DNA from 4 places in the Synechococcus sp. CBW1002 genome. Region 1 is predicted to be linked to each of the others. Evidence: predicted binding sites of a transcription regulator. Region 1 holds the regulator's gene; each other region holds the start of a gene.

Region 1 (7,250 bases):
CAGTTGGTGCCAGGTCGCTTCCGGGGTCAGCACAGCCGCCGCCACAATCCGCTGCCCCGTGGCATCGGTGCACACCAGGCCGCACTTGCTGCGGCCCGGATCCAACCCCGCCAGTCCGGCTCGCTGCTGCGGTGCATCGCCGTGAGGGATTCGATCACTCGGCTCGGGTGAGGCGTGGGTGGCCATGGCACGGCGTTCAGGGGCGTCCGTTGCGTGGCCGGATCCAGCGGAGCTCCACCACGATCGGATCGGGAGTGTCGGCATCCTGCACGGCCACGGCTTCCAGCTGGGCCGCCTGATCTTCCGGTCGCTCGCTCAGGGAGCGGGCCAGCTGGTTGAGCAGGGCCGCGTCGAACTGCAGGCCATCGGTGATCGAACCCTGGCGCTGCACCTTGGCGTAGGCGGCAGCGAGCAGCAGGTTCAGCCGGCTGTTGACCTGCTGGGGGCTGTGCACCTCCGGTTCGAGGCTGGTGGTGGCCAGCACGTCGCCCGCCCGCGCCACGGGGCGGTTCGGCCGCAGGTCTGGAAAGGCCAGCACCTGCTGCTCACCGCGCAGCACGTTGGCGGCCGAGAGCAGGCTCACCACCCAGGAGCCGGGGCGGGCCAGCAGAGTCTCCAGTTTGGCGATGTCGTTCCTTGGCACCAGAAGGATCTGGCGGTCCGGCGGCTCCCCCGGCAGCACCCGCTGGAACGCGAGCCGGTTGGCCTGCTGCAGCAAGGTGTTGATCACGTCCCGGGCCTGTTCCGGTCGCTCCAGAGTCACCTTGGCGGTGGCCAGGGGCTGGCCGCTGCTGATCACCACATCGCCGCGGCGCAGGGCGATGATCTTGGTTTCAAGGCCCTGGAGTTCCTTCTCCCCTTCCTTGATCTGCTCCTGCACCGCCGCCAACTCGGTTTCGGTGCGGCGGATCTCCTGGTCCCGGTTAGCCACATCGCGGCTGAGGCGATCGCGCTCGGCCTCCAGCCGGGCACGCTGCTGCTGCAGGGGCAGCAGTTCGCGCCGCAGTTGTTGCAGCCGCTTCTCCGCTTCATCCCGCTGGGCCTGGGCCCGTTTTCGCTCCCCTTCCACCCGCTTGGTGGCCGCCTGGGCTCGGCGGCTGGCCTGCTGGGCGGTGGCGCTGGCGGCCTGGGCACCGACCAGGTCGCGGCGGCTGCGTGCCAGATCGTCGCGGCTCTGCTGCAGCCTCTGCTCCAGCTGGTCCAGTTCGAACAGGCCCACCCGCAACCTTTGGCTCACCAGAAGCATCAGGCCCAGGGACATGGCACTGATCAGCGATCCGGTGAGCACCGTGATCAGCACGGCGGTGCGGCGCGGTCGCAGGTTGAACAGGCTGAGGCGCGCCTTGCCCACGCGGCTGCCGAGCCGATCACCGAGGGTGGAGAGCACGCCGCCCAGCACCAGCAGGACCAGGATCAACAACCAACCCGTCATCGCTGCCTCACCACGCCGTCGTTCCGCTGTCAGCCTTCGGATCCGGGGGATCCGAAGGCTGCATCCTGCAGCACAGACCCCGTCGTCCGACACGGTGCGGACAGTCTGGGGAGGCGTCCCGCCGGGTCTGATCCTTGGCCTGTTCCGGTGTCTGTGGTCCGGTCGGTGCTTCTGGGTCGTTTAATGTCTGGCCCGCCCGGCTTGCACCGCGATGGTTCCGGACTTCATGGTGATCGGGGCCCAGCGTTCCGGCACCACCTGGCTGCACAGGGTTCTCAGCCAGCATCCGGATCTGTGGCTCACGCCGGTCAAGGAGCTCCACTACTTTGACAAGCCCCAGATCCGCTTCGGCGTGTTCGACGCCGATGAGCGGCGACGCGCCAGGTTCTGGGACCTGAAGCGTTTCGCCCGCGATCCCCGCTGGTTCGGCCGCTACTGGTTCCTGCCGCGCAGTGATGCCTGGTATTGCCGCCTGTTTGGTCAGGGACGTCGCCAGGGCAAGCGGGTCGGCGAGATCACCCCCGCCTACGCCACCCTGGAGCGGCCGGTGTGGGAGCGGATGCAGCGTCTGGCACCGGAGCTGAGGCTGGTGTTCGTGATGCGCGATCCCGTGCTGAGGGTCTGGTCGGCGATCCGCAACCGGGTCCGCAAGGGCCAGTTCGACGGTGAGGCCGACATTGCCGCTCTGCTGGAGCAGGCCCGCATGCCCGGCGCCGTGAGCCGTTCCAACTACCTCCGCACCATCGAGACCGTCGAGGCGGTGTTCCAGCCCGCTCAGTTGCACTGCTGCTTTTTCGAACAGCTCATCAGTGATCCTGCAGCCTTCGCCGACGACCTGTTCGACTTTCTGGCCGCGCCCCCTTTGAACGAGCGACTGCGTCTGCCGCCGGCCGTCAACGTGGCCGCCGGCGGCCGGGAACCCCCCCTGGGCTTTCAGCGGGAGATGGCGCGCGACTATCTACCGATGGTGGAGCGTCTGGCAGAGCGTTTCGGTGCCGTGCCGCAGGGCTGGCTGGATCGCTACCGCAATCTGCTCAGCTGACCTGGTTGGAGTGGAGGCGGTCAGCTGAAGCGTTTGGCCAGGGCGATCGGGTCGAAGACCGTGATCTTCTTGCGATCCACCTGCACCAGCCCGTCGTTGCGCAGGTCGCCCAGCAGCCTCGTGATCGTCACCCGGGTGGAGCCGATCGCCTCGGCGATCGCCTGGTGGGAGAGGCGCAGGTCGATCGTGATCCCCTCCTGACTGGGCACACCGAAATCGCGGCAGAGCACAAGCAGAAAGCTCACCAGCCGGGAGGACATGTCCCGGTGGGTGAGGGTTTCGATCATGGTTTCGGTCTGCAGGATGCGGGAGGACAAGCCCTGCAGCAGCAATAGCCCGACGCTGGCATCGCGCTCAATGGCCTGGCGGACCGAGGTGGCGGGAGCGGTCACCATCTCCACGCGGGTGAAGGCGATGGCGTGATAAAAGCGATCGGATCGCTGCCCGGTGAGCAGCGACAGCACACCGAACAGACTGTTTTCCCGCAGCAGTGCCACGGTGATTTCTTCACCGGATTCGTAGACCCGCGATAACCGCACGGCGCCGCGACGCAGCAGATAGACCCGTTCGGCCGGATCTCCGGGAAAGAAAATGGTTTTGCCACGCTCCACGGTCTCGACGCTGCTGCCGCCGAGACCGCGCATCACTTCGAGAAGGGTGGCTCCGGCTCCGCCGGACACACCCGACCCGGTGCCAGCGGAGCCGCTGGGGGGAGGGGGGGCGTAACGGCTGAAGCCGCGAGTAGCGCCGACCATGACGGCGGGGCAGGAACTGGGAAGCTACGGAGCGACCCTGCTCTTTCTTGTAGCAACCAACACGGTTGCTGTCAGGGCCTCCGCTTCCGCTCCCGCTCGCCAGCCCCTGGCGCTCTGGGCCTGTGCGGCTGTTGACGCCTGTCGCAGCCTGTGCCGCCGTTTCCGCGAAACCGTCTGTTCCCACCAGGGATGGTGTGTGTGGCTTGTCCAGGGCGCAGATGCCGCTACATTCAGGTTCCAGCGCAGCGTCCGATCCCATCGCTTCGGTCCCTGTCCAGGTCGGCCGGAATGATCCGCTCGCCCGGCCCCATCGCCCTCCGGGATGTCCATGACCGCCAGTCTTGCCAGCCCCCAGGGCAGCCATCGCCCCTCCCAGCGGGGTGACATCTCTGTCCGGGGTCAGCGGCTGGAGGCCCGGCCTGAGCAGCGAACTGACCCTGTCCGCCCAGCGACTCGCGCTGTAGTGCCCCTTCGGCCCGTGCCCCAGGCCGAAGGGCTGCTTCAGGTGCACACAGCCCCTTTCCGCGGCAGCTTCGGCGCCGTGTTCAGCCAGGCCCTGCGCACGGCGGGTCTGGGCAGTCGCGTCCTGGTGAGTCAGTTTCTCAAAGGTGGCGTGGATCAGGGGCTGGGCCGCAGTCTCTGGCTTTGCGGCCGCCTGCAGTGGCTGCGGCCGGCGGTGCCCGCCTGCCTTGCGGCGCCCCTGCAGGCTGAAGCCGAGCAGGACCTTGCCCTGGCGGCTGTCCGGGAGGTGTGGGATTTCAGCCGCCAGCAGCTGCTGGCGGGCGCCGTGGATCTGATGGTGCTTGATGAACTGGGGCTGGCGATCGAGCTGGGTTATCTGTCTCTTCTGGATGTCACCGAGGTGCTGGAACAGCGGCCGGCTCAGCTGGATGTCATCCTGACGGGCCCGGCGATGCCCGCCGCTCTGATGGCCATGGCCGATCAGGTCACCCAACTGCGCCGCGGCTGATGCTCAAGAACGACCGCTGGATCAAGGAGCGGGCCGATGCCGGCATGATCCATCCCTTTGAAGACCATCTGGTGAGGCATCTCGAACCCGAGACCTCCAGCGCACCGGTGCTCAGCTTTGGTTGTTCCTCCTATGGCTACGACCTGCGTCTGTCGTCGCAGGAGTTTCTGATCTTTCGCCATGTCCCCGGCACGGTAATGAACCCGAAGCGGTTCAATCCAGCCAATCTGGAGCCGGCCCCCCTGCATGAGGACATCGATGGCGCCTTTTTCATTCTGCCGGCCCATTCCTATGGCCTTGGCGTTGCGATGGAGAAGCTGAGGGTGCCGCCCAACATCACGGTAATTTGCCTGGGAAAGAGCACTTACGCCCGGCTTGGCATCATCGTCAACACCACACCCGCTGAAGCGGGGTGGGAGGGCCATCTCACGCTTGAATTCAGCAATTCTTCCGGCGCAGATTGCCGCATCTATGCCAACGAAGGTATCTGTCAACTGCTGTTCTTCGAAGGCGATCCCTGCGACACCACCTACCAGGATCGTGCCGGAAAGTATCAGGATCAGCCCGAGCGGGTCACCCTGGCCAGGGTCTGAACCGACTGGTAGCCCGGGCAATGAAGAGCCCGTCATCCTGCTGCTCTGCGGTCCTCATGGCCTGCCAGGCCATGAGGATCAATGGCGCCATGCTCTGTTCCGTGAGCGTCCGTTCAACCCCATGGCTCGCTGAATAGCGCCCAGGCAGGGAAAACCGCTGCTGCACAGGAGGACGGGCTGGTCGTTGATCCAGAACACTGGATCTGAGCCTGTGGTGGGTGCTGCCACTGCCGCCCCGGAGGTGTCGACCGGGGGGGTGCTGCTGCTCCCTGAGCCCGCGGCACTCTGTGGATTTCTGAGTGTTGCCCCGGACTCGTTGGAGAGGCGCTGGCGAATCTTGTCCAGGACTTGGCCATAGCCTGCCCCACCCTGCTGCTGCAGAATGCCTTGGACCGATCCGGCCCCTGCCGCATCCAGAAGCATCTGGGCATGGCCTGCCGATCCGGCCAGCCCGCCTGTGGCCACAGCCATCCCGAGCAGGGTCAGGAGCAGTGAGTCGCGGACGGGAGGGAACACGGGAGCTGCCAGGTAGAGAGGCGATCAGGCAACTTCAAGTTTGGCGAAGGATCGCTGCTCAGGGGGCAAGACGGGCCTTGTGCAGCCGGCTTTTCGCGTACCAGTCAGCAAATTCAGGTGCCCATCGCTCCAGGTGGGGCCACATCAGATCGCAGAGGGCGCGGATTTCCTGTTGGGCATCGAGCTTGGCCCGCAGATCGAGAAAGTGGAGGAAGGCCCGCAGCGAAAAGCTCACCACAAAGTGCTGGCGGTAATCGAATGGCAGGATGCCGCGGGCATGCTCTTCGGCAAAGCCAGCCGCCAGCAGGTCGCGGTAGCGCTCAGCGGCCTGTTGGCAGAGCTGCAGATCGATCGCCCGCTGCTCCTCGCTGTAGAGGTAGCGCTTGCCCTGACGGTCGCTGTAAGAGCCCACCGGCCGCAGGTAGAACACCTCCTCCAGCTCCATCGCCCCATCGGCGGCGCGGCAGATGCGTTCGCCCGTGTAACGCATCGATTGCACATCGAAGCTCACACCCACCCGATGCGTGCGGGCCTGCTGCATCACCGAGTGGGGGAACCAGCCCACATTGAGAACAATCTGCGCATGCTCCAGTGGTCCGAAGTGGCCGCGCTCACCTGCCAGCAGACGCTTGATGCAGATCTCCCCGGCCTTGGCCTCCTCGGGCCAGCTGCCGGGGTCGGCGGCGACGAAGCCCTCGCTGTAGTCCTGATGCATGGCCGCATAGACGCACCGCTGCGGCTCGGGAGTGGCGGCGATCAGGGCGACCCGGAAGCGGGGATCCATGGGGAGGGGCGTGGGTGCTTGGGTGGGCAGGGCGTCAGCCGTGGCTGCGGGGATCCGCCATCACGGCCGGTGCCTGGGCCGTGTCGGCCAGAGTGCTCACGGCGCCGACGCCGGCCAGGCGCGGCAGCGGCGTGCCATCGATCAACGCCTCGACCAGGGCGTTGAGCTCAGGGGCGCTGCGGGCTCCGAGGGAGCGGCCCACGGATTGCCCGTTGTTGTCGAACAGTTCCAGCTGGGGAATGCCATTCACCTCGTAGCGCTCGATCTCCGGCAGCCAGCGCGGATTATCGACATTGAGCAGCACCACGTTGAGGCGATCACGATGCTGCCGCTCCACCGCCTCCATGGCCGGCGCCATCGATCGGCAGGCCTCGCACCAGTCGGCGTAGAACTCCACCAGGCTGGGCCGGCCATTGCTCAGGGCCACCGGCAGATCCAGCGACCGGCGGGCCAGCTGCTCCAGCGGGGCTTCCGGATGGAGACCTCCCCGTAACCACACCAACGCCACCGCCAGTGCCGCGGCGATCATCGCCAGCAGCACACGCTCGCGTCGGCCCAGGGGGATCGAGGGCGGGGAAGGATCGCTTGGGTTCGCCATCTGCCGCAGGGAGCCGACCGGCACTCTGGCAGTTCAGCGTCAGCCCTGACCTGAAGACCTTGCTAGCGTCCGACCCGAAGGATGCGGCCCCGTGAAACGACGTCTCACGCTGCATTTCCCGCGGGAAGCGGTGCACCAGCCGATCACCTACCGGCTCGCTGTGGATTTCGACATCGCCGCCAAGATTCTGCGGGCCCAGATCGCGCCGAATCAGAGCGGCACCATGGTGGTGGAGCTCTCCGGCGACATCGACGAACTGGAGGCTGCTGAGGTCTGGCTGGAGAGCCAGGGGCTGGCGCTCAACCGTGCCCCTGGGGAGATTCGGATCGACGCGGATCGTTGCGTCGATTGCGGCATCTGCACCGCCATCTGTCCCAGTGGTGCCCTGCGCTGCGAAGCACCGGCCTGGAGGCTGAACTTCGAGGCGGACCGCTGCCTCGTCTGCGAGCAGTGCATCCCCAGCTGCCCGCTTGAGGCCATCGCCCTGGTGCTGGATCAGCCATGACCCTGGATCGGCCATGAATTCAGTGCTGCGCCTGATCGCCCTGCCGTTCCGGGCT
Region 2 (7,250 bases), 1.1 Mb from region 1:
GCCATCGCCGGCCGGGGGCTCGGCAAAGCGATAGCGGATGGCCGCCAGGTCGGTGGTGGCGTAGTTGAAGCCGCCATCGCTTTTTCGCACGATCACCGGCAGGGCCTTTCCGTCCTTGCCGCTCACCCCCTCCAGGAACACGCAGCCGGCGCCGTCGTCGGTCACCAGCAGACCGGTGGCTTCCAGGTCGCTCACCACGGCCTCGAGGTAGGGGTTGTAGAAGGATTCGCCCCGTTCGCTGAGGCGGATGTCGAGCCGGTCGTAGATCTTCTGGAATTCCCGGCGGCTCTGGTCGCAGAGCAGGCCCCAGGCCTTCAGCGAGACCGGATCTCCCCCCTGCAGCTTCACCACCTCCTCGCGGGACGTCGCCTGGAAGACGGGGTCGTCGTCGAAGCGCTGCTTGGCCTGGCGATAGAAGGCCACCAGATCGCCCAGGTCCACCGCATCGGCGGTGATCAGCGCCTCGGGGGCCACCTGCTTGAGGTGGGTGATCAGCATGCCGAACTGGGTGCCCCAGTCACCCACGTGGTTGAGGCGCAACACCGGGTGGCCGCGGAACTCCAGCACCCGGGCCAGGCAGTCGCCGATGATCGTGGAGCGCAGATGGCCCACGTGCATCTCCTTGGCGATGTTGGGGCTGGAGAAGTCGACCACCACCGGAGCCGCCGGTGCTCCGCCGCCTTGATCGCTGCCGCCTTGGCCTCCGCCCACCTCCGCAGCCGCGGGAACGCCCAGGCGGGGGTCCCCAAGACGGGCCGCCACCTCGGCCGTGAGCCGCTCAGGACGCAGGGTGAGGTTGATGAAGCCGGGCCCGGCGATCTGGGGCTCCAGGCAGAGTTCCGCGAAGGCTGGATCCGCCGCCAGTTCGTTCACGATCGCCGTGGCGATGGCACGGGGCGGCTGCTTCAGGGGCTTGGCCAGGGGCAGGGCGCCGTTGGCCTGGAAATCACCGAATTCGGGCTTGCTGGCCGCTGCCAACTGGGGATCCAGGCGCCGGCCATCTGCACGGGCCTCGGCGGCGGCCTGCGGAAACGCCCGCTCCATTGCCGCACACAGCTGGCTGTCGAGGGCTTGGGCGAGGCGAAGCATGGGGGAGGGCTGGAAGAGCGGCAAGCCTCCCGCCTGTGGCGGGAGAGGCCCTGATCATCCATCCGGACCGGCGGCACCCAGGTGGAGGCTTGGTGGAATGGATGGCTTGAGGCGCGGGTGATCGGGAAGGCCTCGTTGCAGGGCCCGTGAGACTCGCTTCGGATTCGGTCTGGACTTTCGACCGAAAGACCTCTGAAATGCACTGATGCCAGTGACTCACTGCTGGAGCATTCCCAGTCCGGGGGTGAGCTGTGCGTGGGCTGGGAATCGAGGTTGGATGAAGCCCAGAGTCAACCATTCAGGAGAGATCAGCCATGCAGGAAATTCACCCCGGCCATGATCTGGCCGACGCGGTCTTGTCGTTGAAAAGCTCAGGGTGTTCACTCTCCCCATGTCCACATTCATCTGTCTATCAAGGGAATCAGGACCTCGTCACAGCCGTCAGATCGCTGACAAGCCTTTAACGCGACGGGCTCGGAATGCTTGATGGGGAAGCGGCGCTGCGCACACATTGCCCACTCTGTGACTTTTCAGGCCGGCACCTCTATGGGAGACGATCAGCACGGTTGTGCCACGAGCTCCGAAGCCCCTGGGCAGCCAGGATTGATCTTCTGTAGCATCTGTCACAACACTTCGTTCTGGCAGCACCTAGACAAGTTCCGTTGATCTCGCTTGTTTCCGACAGGTCAACATTGGACGTTATTGCGTCCACCCCTCGGGGCAGTGAATGCTTCTCGCTTCTTCGTCGTCTGTCTTGTTCCAGTACCTTCCCTGTTGAAGTGCTCCCTCTGGCTGGACATCTTGACTGAGGCGTAGTCTCATCGTCCATTTCCCTGGGGCCCTACCGGCAGGCTCTGCTTAGTTGGCGCCAACTTGATTCCACAGCTGCTTTTTCTCTTCCCATGGCCATCACTTCATGGCACCCGACAGGGTTGTCCAGGCAGGCCACCGTCCAGGTAGTGGGCTGATCGGTTGCTTCATCAACGCCATCCGTGGCTGAGGCGCCTAACTCTTTCGTTCCCAGTTCCAATTCAGTAGCACCTCAAAGATGGATTACGTCTTACCAAATGAACTCGTTGACGGCATGATTGCTGCCGGCGGCAAGAAATCCGGCGTCAGCATCAAGAATCTGTTGCTGCGAGGTTTCTACTCCGGATCCGTTCTCGGTCTGGCCTTGTGCCTTGCCCTCACGATCATGGTTCAGACCGGAATACCGTGGATCGGGTCTCTGATCTTTCCTTTCGGATTCGCCAGTATCGTGTTGTTCGGCATGGAACTGGTCACCGGTAACTTTGCCTTGCTTCCTATGGCGGTCTGGGCAGGTAAGACCACTTGGAGCAAAACCATCCGGAACTGGATCTGGGTCTGGATCGGCAATTTCCTCGGTACAGGCCTGGTGGGCATCCTGTTTGCCATCAGCCTCACAAGTGGTGGAACTGCAGATCTGGCTGCAGGGTCAGGGGATTGGGTTGCGGTCGCCAACAAGATCATCGGCCTGAATAAAGCCAACGTGATCGTCAAGTATCAGTCCCTCGGTGTCCTTGGTTTCTTTCTTGCCTTTGTCCGAGGCCTTATTGCCAACTGGTTGGTCTGCCTTGGTGTCACTCTGGCGCTCGTCAGCAAAAGTGTTCCTGGAAAGATCCTTGCCTGCTGGCTGCCAATCACGGCATTCCAGGCTCTCGGTATGGAACATATCGTGGTCAACATGTTCCTGCACACCACGGGGCCTCTTCTGGGCTCTGGCGTAAGTTTCGGACAGATTGCATTTTGGAATTACCTGCCTGTCACCATGGGAAATATTGTTGGTGGGATGGTGTTCATCGGTATGCTCTTCTACAGCACCCATCGCACAACGGTCAGCAATGTGCTGCCCACGGTGCATGATGAGAAGCTTGAGCGTGAGTTGGCTGCCGAGCTTGGCGCCCGTTGATGATCTGGGTAAGCTGATTTAAAAGTCGACTTTCTCAACGGCTTTCAACAATCAGCAAGGTCTCCAACGATCAGACCCGTCGCATTGCGACGGGTCCTTTTTCGTTACTGGCTGATTCGGCCGGTGGGCACGCGCAGCGCCTGGATCACCACTTCTTGTAAGGCAGGAACTTGCCGCACATGGTGATCTTCACTCGGTCCCCGGCGGGATTGGCTTCTTTGTCCACGTGCAAGGTGAAGTCGATCGCGCTCATAATGCCATCGCCAAACTTCTCCTGGATCACATCCTTGAGTGGCATGCCGTACACCTGCATGATCTCGTAAAAACGATAGATCAATGGATCAGTGGGAATAACCGGATCCAGCGATCCCTTGGTAGGGAAATCCTGCAATGCAGCGATGATTTCCGCATCCAGGTCCAGCAGCTCACCCAGTTGGGTTGCCTCGTCCGCCGAGGCGGTGGCCTGGAGATAAAACAGGGAGGCTACCCAGACTTCGTCGCGGCCCAGCTTGGCGCCCAGGTCGGCAAAGCTCATTCCCTTGGCTTTTTTGGCAGCCAGCAATGCAGAGATCATTGTGTCTTGGTTCGCAGTCATGAACAACGGTTGTCGTGATGTCCGCTACCGCATCAGGCCGTGCCATTGGATCATGGCCTGATGTCAGTTGCGAACTCCTGACTATCGATTGATCGACGCGTCTTGCTGGCATCAATCACTACAGATCTGGATTTCACCAGGCCTTTTGGATGATTTTCATACAGACGTCGTCCGATGGTCTGATTGGAATGAGGTCGACCTGTGTGAGCTGCCGGATGGTTCATGCCCTCATTTCCTACCTTCGCCATCTAGGCCTGTTTGAGCCAGTCCCCTCTCTGATCCTCCAGCGGCTCTACGTCGCTGCCGGCCGTGATCATCCTGCCCACCCCCGCCACGGTCGCTACGACGGCCTCACGGCCTGTGAGTGACCGCGGCGTTCGGCACCGTCCCGATGGTCCTGGGTAGTGAGATGGGTGGTACAGCATGACGCTGTCATGAAACTCCTGGGCCGCAACAGCAGCAGGGTCCATGCTGATGCTGACGATCCGGACGGCCCCATTCGGGGTCTCAGAGCATGACGCACCTGATCACCGATCCCGGCCGCTTTGCGGTACAGGCCAAGGCTGGGTTCGTGGCTGCGAATCGCCGCCGGGTGCGGGCCGTGGCGGGTGGTGTCGTGCGTGCCTCAGGCCTCGTCAGGGGACGGGTGGCCGTGGTGACCGGCGGTGGGTCCGGCCACTATCCCGCGTTCATGGGCTTTGTCGGGATGGGCATGGCCGCCGGTGCCGCCTGCGGCAACATCTTCGCGTCGCCGTCGGCTGGCCAGATCGTCAGTGTGAGCCGTGAGGTGAATCGGGGCGCTGGTTTCCTGCTCACTTTCGGGAATTACACCGGCGACATGTTGCAGTTCGGCCTGGCGGCGGAACGCCTGCGTTCCGAGGGCCACGATGTGCGCATTGTGGCGGTGAGTGATGACATCGCCAGTGCCCCGCCCTCCGCCATGAATCAGCGCCGTGGCATTGCCGGCGGGCTGGCGGTGTACAAGGTGGCCGGTGCGGCTGCCGAAGCAGGCCTGGACCTGGATGCGGTGGAGAGGCTGGCCCGGCGGACCAATGCCCGCACCCGAACCCTCGGTGTGGCCTTCAGCGGCTGCACCCTGCCGGGGGCGGAGTCTCCCTTGTTCTCTGTGCCGGCGGGTCGCATGGCCGTGGGGCTGGGCGTGCACGGCGAGCCGGGGCTGGAGGAGCGTCCTCTCCCCGACGCTGCCGGACTGGCGGAGCTGCTGGTGGCTGCGCTGCTGGCGGAAAGCCCGGATGACATACCGCCCCAGGAGGCTCGGGTAGTGGTGCTGCTCAACGGGTTGGGCGGGTTCAAATATGAGGAGCTGTTCAGCCTCTTCGATGCGGTGGCAAGCAATCTTGAGGCCAGGGGCGTGCGGATCGTCGATGCCGAATGTGGCGAACTGGTCACCAGCCTGGAGATGGCCGGGCTGTCTCTCAGTCTCTTCTGGCTCGACGATGAGCTCGAGCCGTTCTGGCAAGCCCCAGCCGACAGCGCTGCTTTCCAACGCGGCCATCCGACACTCGGCCCGACGACCGCTCCGGAACGGGAGGCAGACGCTCCTGCCCCGATTCCGCCGGCATCAGCGCGCGACAGTCCAGCTGGCCAGGGGGATCAGCTGATCTGGGCCCGTCGGGTGCTGGAGGGCCTCCAGAAGGCCCAGGCAGCGTTGGAGGCGAGCCACCAGGAGCTGGGCCAGCTCGATGCCATCGCAGGAGACGGCGACCATGGCCTGGGCATGGTGCGGGGCGTCGGTGGGGCGGTGGCTGCTGCCCAGCGGGCGGTGGACGACCAGGGCAGCGTGGCCCGTGTCTTGCTGGAAGCCGGAGAGGCCTGGTCTGAGCAGGGCGGCGGCAGCTCCGGTGCCCTCTGGGGCATTGGTCTGGCGGCTGCCGGCAATGCCCTCGCCGCGGCGGATCGATTGGATCCAACCGCCCTGGCCGGAGCCGTCGCCGCCGCTCTTGGCGCCATTCGGAATCTCGGCAAGGCCCAGGCTGGCGACAAGACCCTGGTCGATGCCCTGATCCCTTTCTCGGAACGGTTGAGCAGCGGTATCGCCCAAGGGGAGTCGGCTGCCAGGGCCTGGTCTGAGGCGGCCAGCTGCGCAGTTCATGCTGCCCAGGCCACAGCCGAGCTGTTGCCCCGACTGGGTCGAGCCCGATCCCATGGCGCCAGGAGCGTCGGCCACCCCGATCCAGGCGCCGTTTCCCTGGCGGAGGTGTCGGTGGCCGTTCAGATCTGAGCCTGGCCTGGGCGCCTCAGGACCCTTGCCCACCCCATGGAGAGGCATCGTGTCGATGGCAATGGGCTGGAGGCGAAGATTTCAGGATGCGCCCAGGAAATCGCGCTTGCCGAGGACAACACCGTTGTGGCGCAGGATGTTGTAAGCGGTGGTGACGTGGAAATAGACGTTCGGCAGCACGAAGCTGCTCAGAAAGGGCCAGCCCGGCATCGTGATCGTCTGATCGCGGCCGATCGGCACTGTGACCAGCCGTTCTTCCGAGCCGTTCAGCTGTTCCGTCGGCACGCTTTCGATGAAGGTGATCGTGTGCTGCAGCCGCTCGATCAGTTCGGCGAAACTGGTTTCGCTGTCCTCCACCGCTGGCGCTTCGGATCCGGCCAGCCGGGCGACCCCTCGGCGGGCGATGTCCGAGGCGATCTGCACCTGACGCACCAGGGGGAACATGTCGGGATAGAGGCGGCTCTGCAGCAGCACCGCCGGATCGATGCTGTGGGCTTCCGCGTGGGCCTGCCCCTTGGCGAGCACGGCGGCGAGATTGGTCAGTGTCCGCGTCAGCGGCAGCACCGACGCATCAACCATCGAGAGTTGCATCGGTAAGACAGCGGAATCTCTGAGATCTCACAACCCTAGGGGCCCTGCTCGCGTCATCCCCCTGCCTGCTTCGGCCGAAAACCAGCCTGCTCAAGGGCGGAAAGAGCCGCGGCCACCTGATCGCCCTGGAGTTCGATCACGCCATCTTTGAGGGTGCCGCCGGTACCGGCGGAGGCCTTCAGCTGCTTCAGCAGGGTCCTGCTTTCAGCCTCGCCGATCTCCAGCCCGGTGATGGCGGTCACCAGCTTGCCGCCCTTGCCCGCTTTGGTGCGTTGCACCCGCACCCGCTGCTGGGCACGTGGCTGGGCGGCGGCATCCCCCGCACCAGCGCGCTGCAGGCTTTCCGGCCGGCTGCCGCCACTGCTGAATTCGGTCCAGCCCCCCTTGGCCATGGCTCCATCCTTCGCTACCACCCACTCCAGCGCACCGCCCTTCCACTCCGCCAACGCCCCCACCGTGGATCTTCCCCCCCTGCAGCTGGAAATGCTGCGGATCGGCCTGCAGGGCGAACCTGCCGCCGCTCTCTGCCGCAAGGCGCCGTTGCGACCCGACAGCCTCCGTTCCTCCGTGTCCGGAGCAGCCGACTGCACCCTCGAGCCGGACTGGCTGCGTATCGATGAACCGCCCGGCTGGCCGGTGGCGCCGCCGCCACCGCCCTGAGCACGGCTTCCTACGCTGGGATCACCCCGTCCAGCCGCCGGTGACCAGCACCCTGTCAGCGCAGACCCCAGCCCCGGGGCAGCCCGATGCCACGGCCCTCGACCCGTCGGCACGGCCCACCCCGGCCGGTCGCTTCGGGCGGT
Region 3 (7,250 bases), 750 kb from region 1:
CGACTGACGAAACATCTGATAGGCCCCGGCCGAACGCAGCAGGGAGATCCACTGCAGTTCGTCGAGCACACCACCCACTTCCGCCGGGCTTGGCAACAGCAGGAAGTACTTCACATCAAGGATGCGGGTGGTCTTATCGGCCCGCTCGATCAGGCGACCCAGTCGGCTGAACTGCCAGGAGAGGTCGCGGCTGAGGGTGGCATCGGTGATGCCATAGAACAACTGGCAGCCCCGCCGGATCTCATGGAGCTGCTCCTGGGGAGGCTTGCGCCAGAACGCCTCATTCTCCTGCAGGGTCCAGTAGAGATCGTTGATGTGCTCCCACATCTCCGTGGTGATCACCTCGCGGATCTGGCGGGCGTTCTCACGGGCGATGGCGATGCAATTGACGATGCTGTTGGGGTTCTCGACCTCATGCACCAGAAACTGCACCACGTCGGTGGGCGAGCCTGCCGGGCAGAGCTTGTCGAACAGCTCGCGATCCCCACTGGCGTCGATCAGGGGCAGCCAGGGTTCAGCGCTGCCGGGCGGGCAGTCGAGCGCCATGGCTTCACTCACCTCCACGAAACGGGAGATGTTTTCGGCCCGCTCCACATAGCGGTTGATCCAGTAGAGCGATTCAGCGACGCGGCTCAGCATGCGCCCACCTCCTCGGCCTGGCGTTCGTCCACGATCCAGGTGTCCTTGCAGCCGCCCCCCTGGGAGGAGTTCACCACCAGGGAGCCTCGCCGCAGGGCGACGCGGGTCAGCCCTCCCGGGCTGACCCAGGCCCCCTTGCCGCGCAGCACGTAGGGCCGCAGGTCGACATGGCAGGGGAAGAGTTCACCGTCGCTGAGGGAGGGAACGGTGGAGAGGTCCAGGGTGGGCTGGGCAATGTAATTGCGGGGATTGGCCTTGATCTTGTCGGCGAACTCGCTGATCTCAGAGGCGCTGGCGTGGGGGCCGATCAGCATGCCGTAGCCACCGGCCTCGGCCACGGCCTTGACCACCAGTTCGCCGAGATGTTCCAGCACGTAGGCCTGATCCTCGTCGCGGGAGCAGAGATAGGTGGGTACGTTCTCGATGATCGGCTCCTCGTGGAGGTAGTAGCGGATCATCTCCGGCACATAGGCATAGATCAGCTTGTCGTCGGCCACGCCGGTGCCGGGGGCGTTGGCGATCGCGACGCGGCCGGCGCGGTACGCGGCCATCAGGCCGCGTACCCCCAGCATGGAGTCGCTGCGGAACACCGCCGGATCGAGGAAGTCGTCGTCAATGCGGCGATAGATCACATCCACCGCCTCGAGGCCGCTGGTGCTGCGCATCCAGACCCGATCGTCCTGGCAGATCAGATCACGCCCCTCGACCAGCTGAATGCCCATCTGCTGGGCGAGATAGCTGTGCTCGAAATAGGCACTGTTGAACACACCCGGCGTCAGCAGCACCACCTTCGGCGTTTCGGTCCAGGGAGCGAGTTCCCGCAGGGTCTGCAGCAGGTGAGAGGGGTAATCGTCGATCGGCTGGACGGTGCGGCCCTGGAAGAGGCTGGGGAACATGCGTTTCATCACGCGCCGGTTCTCCAGGAAGTAGGCCACCCCGGAGGGGCAGCGGAGGTTGTCCTCCAGCACGCGCCAGGTGCCTTTGCCATCGCGCACCAGATCCAGGCCGGAAATGTGGCACCAGCGGCCCAGCGGCAGCTGGAATCCCTGCATCTGGGGGCGCCAGCCCTGGGAGCTCTCGACGTCGGAGCGGGGGATGACGCCGTCGTTGAGGATGTTCTGATCGCCGTAGACATCGGCCAGGAAGTGGTCGATCGCTTCGAGGCGCTGGATCAGTCCGAGTTCCAGCCGCTGCCATTCCCCGACAGCGATCAGCCGTGGCAGCGGATCGAAGGGCAGGATCCGCTCGACGCCACGGTTGCCGGAATCATTGAGGCGGAAGGTCGCCCCGAGACGTTTGAGCAGCATGCCGGCGGCGGCATGGTTGCGGTTGAGTTCCTCCAGCCCCAGATTGCCGAGCGAGGAGAGCAGGGGCCGCAGGGCCGCCCGGGGTTCATCGGTGGAACTGAAGTACTCGTCGTAGCCGCGGTTGGGTTTGTACTCGGTAAACATGTCCCGGCTCCGGCTGACCTTGGCGGATCATGCTGAGCGTCGGGGGCACCTCTGGGTATGAATAGCTACGGAATGGCTGCTTGGCGTCAGGAGCTTCAAGTCCTCTTCCGCTGCTTTCCTGGCCAGGGGTCCGTGCCGAACAGCGCAGATGCCTCAATCAGCCTAATCGCGCCGGAGGTCGGCTCCGTTCTGTGGGTGCCGGTCTTGGCTGAGCAGCTCTGTGTGTCGGCAGGCGTGCACGACGGCGACGGGGCTCGGATGTCATCTCTGGCGGGTTGATCGGTGACTGCTGGGACCGTGTCTGAAGACGGTGCTGCGGGGGAAGCCCGTGCTGGTAAGGCCTGAGCTGGCAGGTGGGGATGCTTTGGCCTGAAGCGTTCTGGGGCTGGTTGCACGGAGTCGTGGCGCAGGCAGCCGGATCCGTTGTGACGGTGACAGGTTGTTCCGAGAATCCGCGCCTAGTATGCCGTCCCGGAAATAACAGCTAGAATCGAGAGTGTCACCCGAGGTGCCTTGTGGCGCTTGGTCGTCCGATGCCTCCGCTGGTCCTCAGCGAGGACGAGGTTCAGCAGTTGCGGGCCCTTGCAAATTCCCGGTCGTTGCCGCATTCGATCGTGCAGCGCGCTCAGATCGTGCTGGCCTGCGGTGCCGGCGAGACCAACACCGCCATCGCCAAACGGATGGGGCTGACGGGGATGACCGTTGGCAAGTGGCGCAAGCGGTACCGGGAGCTGGGCCTGGAGGGCCTGCATGACGAGCTGCGGCCGGGTAGGCCTCGCACCTACGAGGACGACACGGTGGCGGAGGTGATCAACCGGGCACTGCAGACCAAGCCCACCGATGGCAGCACCCAGTGGTCTGCGCGCTCCCTCGCGGCTGCCACCGGCATCTCCAAAACCACCGTTCACCGCTGGCTGCAGACTTTCTCGGTCCAGCCCCACCGGCAGAAGTCGTTCAAGCTCTCCACCGACCCGTTCTTTGTGGAGAAGGTCCGCGACATCGTCGGCCTGTACCTGAACCCTCCGGATAAGGCGATGGTGCTCTGCGTCGACGAGAAGACGCAGATCCAGGCACTGGACCGCACCCAGCCGCTGTTGCCCATGGGCCTGGGTTACGTGGAGGGCGTCACCCACGACTACATCCGCCACGGCACCACCACGCTGTTCGCTGCTCTGGATGTGGCAACAGGCGAGGTGATCACCCAATGCAAGCCCCGCCATAGGCATCAGGAGTTCCTGGGGTTCCTGCGCCAGATCGAGAAGTCGGTCCCCGAGGAGCTTGATGTCCACTTGATCGTCGACAACTACTGCACCCACAAGCACGCCAAGGTGAGGGCCTGGCTGGCGCAGCGGCCCCGCTTCCACGTGCACTACACACCGACCTACGCCTCCTGGATCAACCAGGTGGAGCGTTGGTTTGGGATCATCACCCAGCGGGCGATCCGACGCGGCAGCTTCTCCAGCGTCAAGGAGTTGATCTCCAAGATCGAGCAATTCGTGGCGGCCTACAACAAGACCAAGGCGCCGTTCAACTGGACGGCCACAGCGGATTCAATCCTGGAGAAGCTCCAGCGACTTTGCTCGCAGATCTCCGGGACGGCACACTAGGAGTTTGTTGCCAATAGAGCAGCGAGCCCCTGGTCACGACGAATCCCGGTGAGGTGAGCTCTGAGGTCTACCTCTCCCGCTGAGCTGGTTCATTGGGGCGAGGTTGACTCAGCCCTGGCGGCATTGCCAGGGTCTCTACCCCTCATCCCGTCGCTGCTGCCCAGAGCTGCTGCTGTGATCGCCTGTACCGGAACAACTTGAGCAGGTTGTGGGTGGCAGCGATCAGATGCCATTCACCATCGACCTTCTCCAGGCCCCGCAAGAGAAACCGCCGCAGGCCCCGGCCTTCCTTGATCTGGCCGTTCACCGGCTCCACGATCGCTTTGCGCTGGGCGTAGATCCTGGATCCCTTCTTGCTTCTGATCTTGCGGGCCATGCGGGTTCTGGCGTCGGCATCTCTGGGCAGCGGTCCTCGCTGTGGCGGTGGCGGCTTCCCATGCGGCAGACGGCCGGTGGCGATGTAGGCGTCAATGCCAAGGTCCTCACAGTGACCTGCGTTGTCGTCGCTCCAGTAGCCCGCATCCATCGTCATCACGTCCGGCAGTTCACCGGCGCTGGCGGCGATCCGCTCCAGCATGGGCTCCAGGTGCTCCACGTCCGGTGGCTGGTTGCTGACGCCCACCGCCACGATCACCTGGTGGTCACTGTCGACCGCCAGCTGGCAGTTGTAGCCCTGCAGGTAGGTGCCGCCGGACTGCATGAGGTGGCTGTCGGAATCTGTGAAATTCCGTTGGGTCTTGGCCGTCGGTGTGCCGTCAGCCTTTCTCGCCAGACCACGCCTGGGCATCGCGTCAGAGGCGAGTGGCTCCAGATCTGGTGGCTCGAGGCCAGCGCTCTCGGCGGCCTCGATGGCTTTGTCCCCCGCCGCTGCTGCCTTTGCCGCTGCGGCTTCCGCTTTCCTGTTCAGCTCGGCCTGCTCAGGGGCCGATCCATCCGATTCCTCGGCTGCGGTCGCTTTGGCTCTGGCCTTCTCGGCTTCCTCCTGCCGCTGCCGCGCTGCAGCTGCAGCGGTTTCCGCCTCCATCTCCTTGCGGGCCTGACGGATTTTTGCGAGGCGGCCCTGCTTGTGGCGCAGCTCATCGGGAAGTTCACTGCCCAGGTTTCCTTTGCCGTAGCGCCGGTCTTCCTGGGCATCCAGGATCTCGGCCTTGCGGATCAAGGCGTTGATTTCCTTCTGGAGCTCCTTCTCCGCCCTGAGCATCCGCTCGTGGCTCATCGCCTTGTGCTTGGAGGCATTGGCCTGCACCTTGGTGCCATCGAGGGCCACATGGCCCAGGCTCACCATCCCCGCCTTCTGGCACAGGCGCAGGATCTGAATAAACAGGCCCTTGAGGGCATCAAGGTTGCGCCGGCGGAACTCGCTGATTCGGCTGTGGTCCGGCTGCTGGTTGCCGGTCAGCACGCGGAATGCCAGATCCTCGTAGCAGGCCCGCTCGATCTTCCTGGAGGAGACGATGCCCACGCAGTAGGCGTAAAGCAGCAGCATCGTCATCATGCGTGGATCGAATCCCTTCTCTCCGCGGGGGTCCTTGGCCTGAGCGGGTACGAGGATCGCGGAGAGATCCAGCTCATCCACCAGGTCCAGCAGGAAATACACCTGGTGGTCTTCTGAGAGCCACTCACGCGGTGACGGCGGCAGCAGGGTGGCCTGCTGCGGCTGCCAGGGGCGAAAGGTCTTGCGCTTCTGCATGCCCGAGTGTATCGCCCAGATCCATTGCAGTCACTGGGATCTGGGCAGATTGATGGGCGGCTGTGGAGAGACTGGGTGCTGATCTATGCGCGACAGGCTCCTAGTGTGTGAGGGTGAGATTGGCAAAGAAATCAGAATTGACTTTCTGCAGGGGATAAGCCTGCACTGACCGGGTTGTCCAGTCGATGCATCCGCTGAGAGGCGGTTGCCTGCCTGGCAACGCCGCTCCGACCCGAGACCTTGCCGCGCAACCTGGCCCAGCTCGTTCCGTGCCCCCTTTCCATGACCTCCCAGGGCCATTACCTCCCCTTCAGTGATTCCGATCCCGGCCTGGCCACTGAAGGGCTGGAGTATCCGGGCAGTTTCTTTGCCGGCACGACCCTGCAGCCGTCCATTGGCCCCAGCGACGATCAGGACTCCCGCCGACATCTGCGCAATCCAGTGGAGGCCTGCCGCCCGATTGCCGTGCAGGTGCTGGATGATCTCGGCCAACCTGCCTCTGCCTGGTATCTCGCCGACATCCTTGATGTGAGCGTGGGCGGCTTCTGTCTGCTGATTACGGAAGACCAGCCCATGCCCCTGGCCCAGCGCCTGCGGATACGACTGGATGTGCGGCCCCATCCCTCCTTCGGCGTGGACGTGATGCCGGCCGTGCTGCGCTGGTTCGTACGCTCCGGCTTTGTGGTCACCCTCGGCGTGGGCTTTGAGAAGCCCCTCGACTCGCTGCCCCTTCTGCTGCCCTGCCGCCGGTCCACCAAGCGTCAAATCACTGCCTGACCAGCTTGTGCAGGCTCCTTACCCGGCAAACATCACAGTAAGAAGTAGCGCTGCGCCATCGGCAGCACCTCGGCGGGCTCGCAGGTGAGCAGCTCGCCGTCGGCGTAGACCTCGTAGGTCTGGGGGTCGACCTCCATTTTGGGTAGGGCCGTGTTGTTGCGCATCGCCCCCTTGTCGATGCCGCCGCGGGTGTTCACCACGGGAACGCAGGGCCGGCTCAGCCCCAGGCGCCGCGGCAGGTCGTCGTCCAGGGCAGCCTGGCTCACGAAGGTGAGGCAGCTGGGGGCCAGGGCCCTGCCGTAGGCGGCGAACATCGGCCTGCCGTGCACAGGGCCCGGGGTGGGGATGGAGGCGTTGGCATCGCCCATCTGGGCCCAGACGATCGAGCCGCCCTTGATCACCAGTTCCGGCTTGACGCCGAAGAAGCCCGGTTTCCACAGCACCAGATCGGCCAGCTTGCCCACCTCCACCGAACCGATCTGGCTGTCGAGGCCGTGGGCGATGGCCGGGTTGATCGTCACCTTGGCGATATAGCGCTTCAGTCGGCAGTTGTCGTTGCGGCCGCCGCCGGGGCCCGCCGCATCGTCCGGCAATGTGCCGCGCTGCACCTTCATCTTGTGGGCGGTCTGGAAGGTGCGGATGATCACCTCCCCCACCCGCCCCATGGCCTGGGAGTCGCTGGCGATGATGCTGAAGGCGCCGAGATCGTGGAGGATGTCTTCGGCGGCGATCGTCTCGCGGCGGATGCGCGACTCGGCGAAGGCCACGTCTTCCGGGATGCGCGGATCAAGGTGGTGGCACACCATCAGCATGTCGAGGTGCTCCTCCAGGGTGTTGCGCGTGTAGGGGCGGGTTGGATTGGTGGAGCTGGGCAGCACGTTGGCTTCGCCGCAGATGCGGATGATGTCCGGCGCGTGGCCGCCGCCGGCCCCCTCGGTGTGGAAGGTGTGGATGGTGCGGCCGCCGATGGCGCGAATCGTGTCTTCCACGAAGCCGGCTTCGTTGAGGGTGTCGGTGTGGATGCAGACCTGCACATCCATCCGATCCGCCACCGAGAGGCAGCAGTCGATCGCGGCCGGGGTGGTG
Region 4 (7,250 bases), 370 kb from region 1:
TCGCCATCGGGCCGCAACCGCAGCCAGGTCGTGGCGGACATGGGTGCCCGGCAGCAGGAAGAGGGGCACCAGGGTGAGGTCCCCGCCGTCGCCCGGCGCGGGGCAGGGGTCTGCAGTGAGGGCGTGCAGATGCACCGGGGTGCCCCGCAGACGCTCCACCTCCCGGGCCAGGGTGCCGAGTTCCTCGGGGATCACACCCCCCCGCCGTCCATGCACGACCAGCAGCAGGGCACTGCGGCGCAGACCGGCCAGGCGCCGCTGCCGCCGCCTGGCCACGGCCCCGTCCAGCCGCGACGGATCGAGGTGAGACAGGCTGCGGCGGCCGTGCGGCAGCCGGGCCAGAAGGTCCACGGCTGCCCCTGCCAGGAGGGGATCGAGATCAACGGCGCAGCTCCGCAGCACCTGCCGCAGGGATTCGGTGGGCCATGCCGGCAGTCCCAGGGCCAGACCCTCGAGTGCTGCCCGGCGCAACAGCAACGGCCCTGGCTCGAGGGCCAGGGAGCGCATCCGGTTGAAATCAGCTGGATCCCGCTGATGGCCGAGCAGCGGCACCAGCAGCTCCTGACGGTCGGAGGAAGCCGTCGCCAGGGCCTGGCGCAGCAGCCCAGCACAGCCGGGATGGCGCAACCGAGCGATCACGGACAGGCACTCCGGATCGGCGCTGGGCTCCGCCAACCACCAGGCCAGCAGGCGCACCGTGGCCTGGCCGTCGACGCGTTCCGCCAACACGGCCAGAAGATCGGCCTCCGGCTGCAATCGGCCCGTTTCAATCGCCACCAACCAGGGCTCAAGATCCAGACTCGGCCGGCGGCGCAGCTGCTGAAGCCAGGGCCAGCGTTCCGGACTGCCCGGTGGCGGCAACAGCTCCGGCATGGCACGGGGATGGGGCGGGCACCACCCTGGCTCAGAAACCGTAGCCATCGATACGTTTGATGTGATGGAGAGGGTGGTGGCGTCCATGGCGTCTATCACAAGTGCAGGCTTGCTCGAACGACCCCATGGCCAATCGCATGATCCGGACCACCGCAGACCCAGGGCTCGATCGGGCACGACAGCGCGGCGTTGGGGTGCAATCGGCCAGCGTTTCGGCGTCAGGGGCGGAGCTCGACGGACTGGATGCGCTCAAGGAGCGGCAATTGCTGTTCCGATGGGTGCGCGATCTCGATCGAGCCCAGTTCGCCCTCGGCGATACGGCCCGTAGCAGCCGCCTGTGGCAGGAAGCGGCCTTGATGGGATTCGACCCTGAGCGGCTCACCCGTCTCCTCTACGGCGGGCAGGACCCCCACGACACCGCCGCACTGGAGGCGATCGATCGGGTCTGGCGGCAGGAGCAACGCCAGCAGCACGGCTGGCGTCGCCCTGCCTGGTGGCCGGGGGCGGTCAGGCAGCCTTCGGCGTGGCACCGAAGCGCTCCAGGAGCAGCTGCTCCAACACATCGGTCAGGTCGGTGAGCGGGACCCCCTTGTCGTGGAGCTCCGCCAGCTTCGGTTCCTGGCCGATGGAACCTCCCAGAAAGATCTTGGCGGCCTCCACCATCTCGCCATCCTTGCGAGCCTTGGCACCCATCAGGCCAATCTGACCCATGTAGGGCTGGCCGCAGGCGTTGGGGCAACCGGTCCAGTGCATGCGGACAGCCTCAGGGAGATCGATCCTCGTCTCCAGCGCATCGAGAACATCCTGGGCCAGGCCCTTGGTGGGGATCAGGGCAAAGCTGCAGTAGGCATTGCCGGTGCAGCTCACCGCCTCGGCCTGCAGGGCTCCGGGATCGAGACGGAAGCGTTGTAGCAGCGGCTCCTGCTGCAGCGCCTCCAGGCGGTCAGTCGGCACATTCGGCAACAGCACGTTCTGGGCTTCGGTCAGACGCAGCTCTCCGCTGCCATAGGTGCGCGCCAGGCGCGCCAGCTCAAACAGGTCGGCGCCACGGAACCGGCCCATCGGCACATGCAGGCCCACCCAATGCAGGCCGTCCTGCTTCTGGGCATGCACCCCCAGACCATCACGCGGGGCGCGGCAGACGAGGTTGCTGCCATCGTGCGGCCGCACCGTGTCGGCCGCCGCGGTACCGGCGAATGCAGCGAACCGGGCGAGCACGGCGGTGCGGTAGTCGTCGAGCCCCAGGGCATCAATCAGATACATCAACCGGCTCTTGTTGCGCACCTCCCGGTTGCCCTGATCCTCGAAGTGGCGAAGCACCGCAAGCGTGAATGTGGGCAAGTGCTCCGGCGGAAGCCACACGCCCAGCGGGAGAGCCAGGGCATTGCGCTGGGCGGAGAAGAAGCCTCCAACCATCACCGTGAAGCCAAGCTCACCACCACTGGCCCCACCGCTCCAGGCCGGAAGAAAGGCAAGATCGTTATGCAGAAGGAAACTGTCTGGCGCCCCTCCCACCGCCACATTGAACTTGCGGGGCAGGTTGCGGGGACCATCCGGAGCGAAGAGCCGCTCCTGAATCGCGCTCACCAGTGGTCGTGTATCGAAAACCTCCTCGGGATCGATGCCGGCCAGTGGATTGCCGGTGATGTTGCGGGGATTGTCGTGGCCGGATTGACGGCTGGTGAGGCCCACCCGCTCCATCGCCGCCAGCAGCGGGGCCATGTCTTCGAACAACAACCCCCGCAGCTGCAGGTTCTGGCGGGTGGTGATGTCGGCGCTGCCATGCTCGCCGCAGCGATCCACGGCTTCGGCCAGCACCTCCAACTGCTCCGCCTGAATCACACCATTGCGCAGCCGCAGCCGCAGCATGAAGCGCCCCGGCGTAACCGGCCGGAAAAAGATACCCAGCCACTTGAGATGAATGGTGAGGGTGGCCTCATCCAGGGATTCCCACCCCTGTAGAGCGAGATCTGCAAGCTGGGGCTCCAGATCGAGGCCACAGAAGTCGGCTTTGGCCTGCTCGAGTTTACTGAGCTTGGGCTCAGCTGACAGATCGGTTACGGGAGGGGTCTGCATAAAGAAGTAGCGCGCCCATACGGCGCCGGAACAGGAAGCAGAGGAGGCATGACGTGACCTCGAAAGCCCCACCACGCCGGCATCCAGCAGAGCGGTGGGGCCGGCGAGCGCCAATGAGGGATACGCAGCCGGCAAGAGTCGTCGGAGACGGCAGCCGAAACAGCAGCGCCAGTACCCGAATCACGCGATCGCCACATCCTGAGGCGGAAGCTTCAGGGCTCGTGTCACTACCGCTACGGAATCTCGCCGCGCCCCCATCCCAGCTCCCAGACCAGGCTGGCCCGGGACACTCCCTGAATCCGACCCGCCGAGACTCAGCGTTCGCCGAGGGTCTGCCAGAGCGTCGCCTGATGGGCAATCACCGGCACCGGACCCGACCGGGAAGCCGCTCCCGAGGAGCGCGGCAGCGAAGCCAGCAGCTGAACAGCGAGCGAGCCCACCACGAACATGCCAAGGAAGGCGAGGGCCACCCCCAGGGGCGAGGCCTGGGCGCGGGTGACCTGCAGCGGCGCAGCCATGGCAGCAACCAAGCTGATGAATGGCATCAGTATGAGCGGCCCGAATCCTGGAGAGGCGCCGCCTCCGAGAGGCCTGCGAAGGGGGCGGCCGCCTGGGAGGCCCTCAGATCCAGAACGCTCCAGCCATGCAGGACACCGAGCAACAGTCCAAAGGAAGCGGCGAGACGCACGGGAACAGGGGACGTTCGGGTGACTCTCTCGGCCCACGACGCGCCTTGATGCAATGGTTGGTACCGAACCGATCGACCTGATCGCCCCGTCGCATCTTCAGGAAAGAATCAGTATCGCTTGATACTTCTTCGCAGTGATGGGCTGACACCGTGCGCTTGGGCCCCGTGCGGCTCAGGCCACAACCCGCACAGTTCCGCATTCAGCTGTGGAAAATACTGGTGCTGGTGGATTCAGTGCCGACCGTCCATGTTGATGCCAGCCACCTCGAATCCCGCGCCAGATCCCACGACCACCCTGGAAGCCGCAGCAGCATTTGCCAGACAGCCCAGTGATGAACGCCAGCGATTCAAGCTCTATCTCAAGAAAATCGGCAGCGGTGAGCACACCAGCCAGGGCCTCAGCCGCAGCGAAGCGCGGGATGCTCTGGAGCTGATGCTGCGCGGCCTGGCCAGTCCAGCCCAGATCGGTGCCTTCCTGATCGCCCACCGGATTCGACGACCGGAGACCCAGGAACTCGCCGGCATGCTGGATCTCTACAGGGACCTCGGCCCCGCCCTCCACACCACCGAGCGAGCGGTCAGCTTCGGCATGCCCTTTGATGGCCGCACCCGCACAGCCCCGATCTACCCGCTGACCAGCCTGGTGCTGGCTGCCGCCGGCCTGCCGGTGGTGCTGCAGGGCGGAAGCCGGATGCCGGTCAAATACGGGGTGACGGCCATGGAACTGTTCGCCTCCCTGGGCCTCGATCTGCTGCACCTGCCGCTGGCCACCGTTCAGGAGGGGCTCACTCAGCAGCGGTTGGCCCTGATCCATCAGCCCGATCATTTCCCCCTGGCGGAGCGGCTCACCGAGATTCGGGAAGATCTGGGGAAGCGCCCACCCGTCGCCAGCCTCGAACTGCTCTGGACCGCCCACCGCGGTCCCCATCTCCTGGTGAGCGGCTTCGTGCATCCCCCCACCGAATCGCGGGCATGGAAAGCACTGGATCTGGCGGGAGAGGAGGAGGTGATCACCGTGAAAGGCCTGGAAGGCAGCACAGACCTGCCGATCAGCCGGGCCTGCATCACCGCCCGTGCGCGGGGTGACCAGATCGAGCGGATGATCCTCCATCCCCGTGACCATGGCTGCTACGACAACGATGTGCCCTGGCTCGAGCTGGACAGCTGGAGCCAACAGGCGCTGGCGGCCCTGGGCGGACAGGGCCCGCTGACAACGGCTCTGATCTGGAATGCAGGCGTCTATCTCTCTCTGGCGGGGGTGCAGGCCGATCTCGAGCGTGGCCTGGCCATGGCCCGGAACCTGGTGAACAGCGGCGCCGGTCTGACCCAGCTGCAGCGTCTGATCCAGTGGAGGGCCGATGCGTCCTGACCAGGCCAGTCAGGGCAGCCATTGCTTTGATTTTGAGCACGACTTCGTCGGCAACTGGCGCTGCATCCCTCTCTGTGTGAGGCGCAAACTTGATCTGGCCGGCATCAAACTTCGCCTCAGCCACTGGCTGGCGATGCCCGAAGCGGAGCGGCAGGAGCTGGTGCTCTGGGGCGACGATGCCGAGGCACTCCGGGCCCTGGCCACCCATCTGAAGCAGCGCACCCGGGACCTGCCGGATGGCGAAGCCACAGACCTGCCGATCGCCAGCCAGGAACCCTGGCAGCGGGGAGGTGAACCGCCCGTGGCGGTCACGACGGCCGCCGCCGAACTGGGATACAGCCTCAGCCCGGAGTGCTGGCTTGCCCTGTCAGAACTGGAGCGCTTCGCCCTCTGCAAGCTGGCCCGCCCCGGGCACGACCATCACAACCTCGCGGCCGCGCTGATCGAGGTCTTCCCTTGAAGCTGTCGCGCCGGCGCCGGCGCAACACACACGGCCGCAGCCTTGAGTTCCGGCTGCTTCGAGATCGGGCAGGCCTGCTCGTGCAACAGGGCATTCACCTCACAGGCCTGCTCCTGCATGAATCCCCAGTGCATCGGCAGAAAAACCGTGCCTGGCCGGATCCGTTCGGTGATGTCGACCCTGGCGGTGATGCTGGCCCGGCGTGAGCTGATCGAGGCCAGAGCTCCGCTCTCCAGGCCCAGGGATTCGGCATCGTCGGGATGGATTTCCAGCAGGGGTTCGGGATGCATCGCCGTGAGCCGGGGAACACGGGCCGTGCGGGTCATGGTGTGCCAGTGGCCGAGGTAGCGCCCCACCGTGAGTACCAGGGGATAGGCCTCACTGGGGGGCTCCGCCAGCCCCATCGGCTGCTCGGCGATCAGGCGGGCGCGCCCACTGGGGGTCGCGAAGCGCCAATCGGTGTACAGCCGCCGGGCTTCGGTGGTGGGCTCGGTGCCGATCGGAAAGGGCCACTGCTGGGGCCCCTCCAGACGGAGAAGATCGTGGCTCAGACCGGAGACATCGCAAAGACGACCGGCGGTGAGCTGCACGAACTCGGCATAGACCTCAGCGGCTGAGGCATAGGTGAACTGATCCACAAAACCAAGGCGGCGACCCACCTCGGCAAACACCTGCCAATCGGCACGCGCCTGGCCGGGAGCGGGGCGGAAGCAGGGGCAGAGGGTGACCCGTCGCTCGGAGTTGGTCATGGCACCCTCCTTCTCGCTCCACTGGGCAGCGGGCAGGATCAGATGGGCGTACTGAGCTGTTTCCGTCTCCGCATAGGCCTCGCTCACCACCACCAGGGGACAACGCAGCAGCGCCGCCTTGACCCGTTCAAGATTGGGCAGGCTCACCAACGGATTGGTGGCGGCGACCCACCAGAGATCGAGTTCGCCCGCCTCCATCGCTTCCACCTGCTGCCAGGCCGTGAGCCCGGGGGCGGGGCTGATCGCACCAGGCTGGAACCCCCAGACCTGCTCCACCGCCCGGCGATGCAGAGGATCCGCGACCGTGCGATAGCCGGGCAGGAGATGGGAGAGGCCACCGGCCTCCCTCCCCCCCATCGCATTGGGCTGTCCCGTGAGCGAGAACGGTCCGGCGCCGACACGGCCGATCTGACCGGTGATCAGATGCAGGTTGATGATCCCCGCCACGGTGGCAGTGCCTTCGACGCTCTGGTTCACGCCCATGGACCAGAGGCTGAGCACCGGACCGTCACCACCCCAAAGGGAGGCCACAGCCTGCAACTGCTCCTCGGTGATGCCACAGATCCGCGTCACCCGATCGGGAGTCCAGGCCTGGATCAACTGCGCATAGGCCGCAAACCCCTCGGTTTCCCCCTCGATGAACTCAAAATTGATCCATGCCTGCCGCAACAGCAGATGGCCAATTCCGTGCAGCAGCACGAGATCGGTGCCCGGGCGAATCGGCAGATGCAGATCGGCGGCGGCAGCGGTGGCGGTGGCGCGCGGATCCACCACCACCAGCTGCAGGGATCCAGGCTGGCGCCGTTTGCGCTTGAGCAGACGTTGGAACAGCACCGGATGGCACTCCGCCATGTTGGTGCCGATCAGAAAGGCGACGCCGCAGTGGTCAAGGTCGTCATAACTGCAGGGCGGGCCATCAGAGCCCAGGCTGCAGGCATAGCCGGCCACAGCCGAACTCATGCACAGGCGTGAATTGGCATCAAAATTGTTGGTCCCGATCGCCCCCTTCAACAGTTTCTGGGCGAGGTAGTAGTC

The links. The regulator NtcA, encoded in region 1, controls nitrogen genes in cyanobacteria. The targets are predictions, from matches to a motif close to GTANCNNNNGNTAC.
Region 2: the regulator NtcA is predicted to act here: its motif matches at 3,723-3,736, upstream of cynS (cyanase).
Region 3: the regulator NtcA is predicted to act here: its motif matches at 2,146-2,159, upstream of H8F24_RS04155 (circularly permuted type 2 ATP-grasp protein).
Region 4: the regulator NtcA is predicted to act here: its motif matches at 3,749-3,762, upstream of H8F24_RS06025 (anthranilate phosphoribosyltransferase family protein).

The regions. Positions count from the first base shown of each region.
Region 1 is NZ_CP060398.1:1,629,606-1,636,855, forward strand. It holds gene H8F24_RS07730 (resolvase) at 1-186, opposite strand, end outside; gene H8F24_RS07735 (DUF3084 domain-containing protein) at 197-1,432, opposite strand; gene H8F24_RS07740 (sulfotransferase) at 1,644-2,474, shown strand; gene ntcA (global nitrogen regulator NtcA) at 2,495-3,229, opposite strand; gene H8F24_RS07750 (cob(I)yrinic acid a,c-diamide adenosyltransferase) at 3,558-4,199, shown strand; gene dcd (dCTP deaminase) at 4,199-4,792, shown strand; gene H8F24_RS07760 (hypothetical protein) at 5,141-5,287, shown strand; gene thyX (FAD-dependent thymidylate synthase) at 5,367-6,092, opposite strand; gene H8F24_RS07770 (thioredoxin domain-containing protein) at 6,127-6,690, opposite strand; gene H8F24_RS07775 (NIL domain-containing protein) at 6,782-7,195, shown strand; gene H8F24_RS07780 (hypothetical protein) at 7,209-7,250, shown strand, end outside.
Region 2 is NZ_CP060398.1:570,483-577,732, reverse strand. It holds gene argS (arginine--tRNA ligase) at 1-1,089, opposite strand, end outside; gene H8F24_RS02705 (formate/nitrite transporter family protein) at 2,138-3,019, shown strand; gene cynS (cyanase) at 3,165-3,614, opposite strand; gene H8F24_RS02695 (hypothetical protein) at 3,830-3,982, shown strand; gene H8F24_RS02690 (dihydroxyacetone kinase family protein) at 4,129-5,856, shown strand; gene H8F24_RS02685 (DUF1993 family protein) at 5,938-6,447, opposite strand; gene H8F24_RS02680 (translation initiation factor) at 6,501-6,839, opposite strand; gene H8F24_RS02675 (hypothetical protein) at 6,838-7,107, shown strand; gene trpB (tryptophan synthase subunit beta) at 7,160-7,250, shown strand, end outside.
Region 3 is NZ_CP060398.1:876,535-883,784, reverse strand. It holds gene H8F24_RS04160 (alpha-E domain-containing protein) at 1-639, opposite strand, end outside; gene H8F24_RS04155 (circularly permuted type 2 ATP-grasp protein) at 633-2,090, opposite strand; gene H8F24_RS04150 (IS630 family transposase) at 2,606-3,697, shown strand; gene H8F24_RS04145 (IS1182 family transposase) at 3,840-5,387, opposite strand; gene H8F24_RS04140 (PilZ domain-containing protein) at 5,670-6,164, shown strand; gene ureC (urease subunit alpha) at 6,197-7,250, opposite strand, start outside.
Region 4 is NZ_CP060398.1:1,258,842-1,266,091, reverse strand. It holds gene H8F24_RS06045 (hypothetical protein) at 1-873, opposite strand, end outside; gene H8F24_RS06040 (hypothetical protein) at 1,011-1,451, shown strand; gene H8F24_RS06035 (ferredoxin--nitrite reductase) at 1,381-2,949, opposite strand; gene H8F24_RS06030 (hypothetical protein) at 3,264-3,467, opposite strand; gene H8F24_RS06025 (anthranilate phosphoribosyltransferase family protein) at 3,891-5,006, shown strand; gene H8F24_RS06020 (nitrate reductase associated protein) at 4,996-5,466, shown strand; gene H8F24_RS06015 (molybdopterin oxidoreductase family protein) at 5,427-7,250, opposite strand, start outside.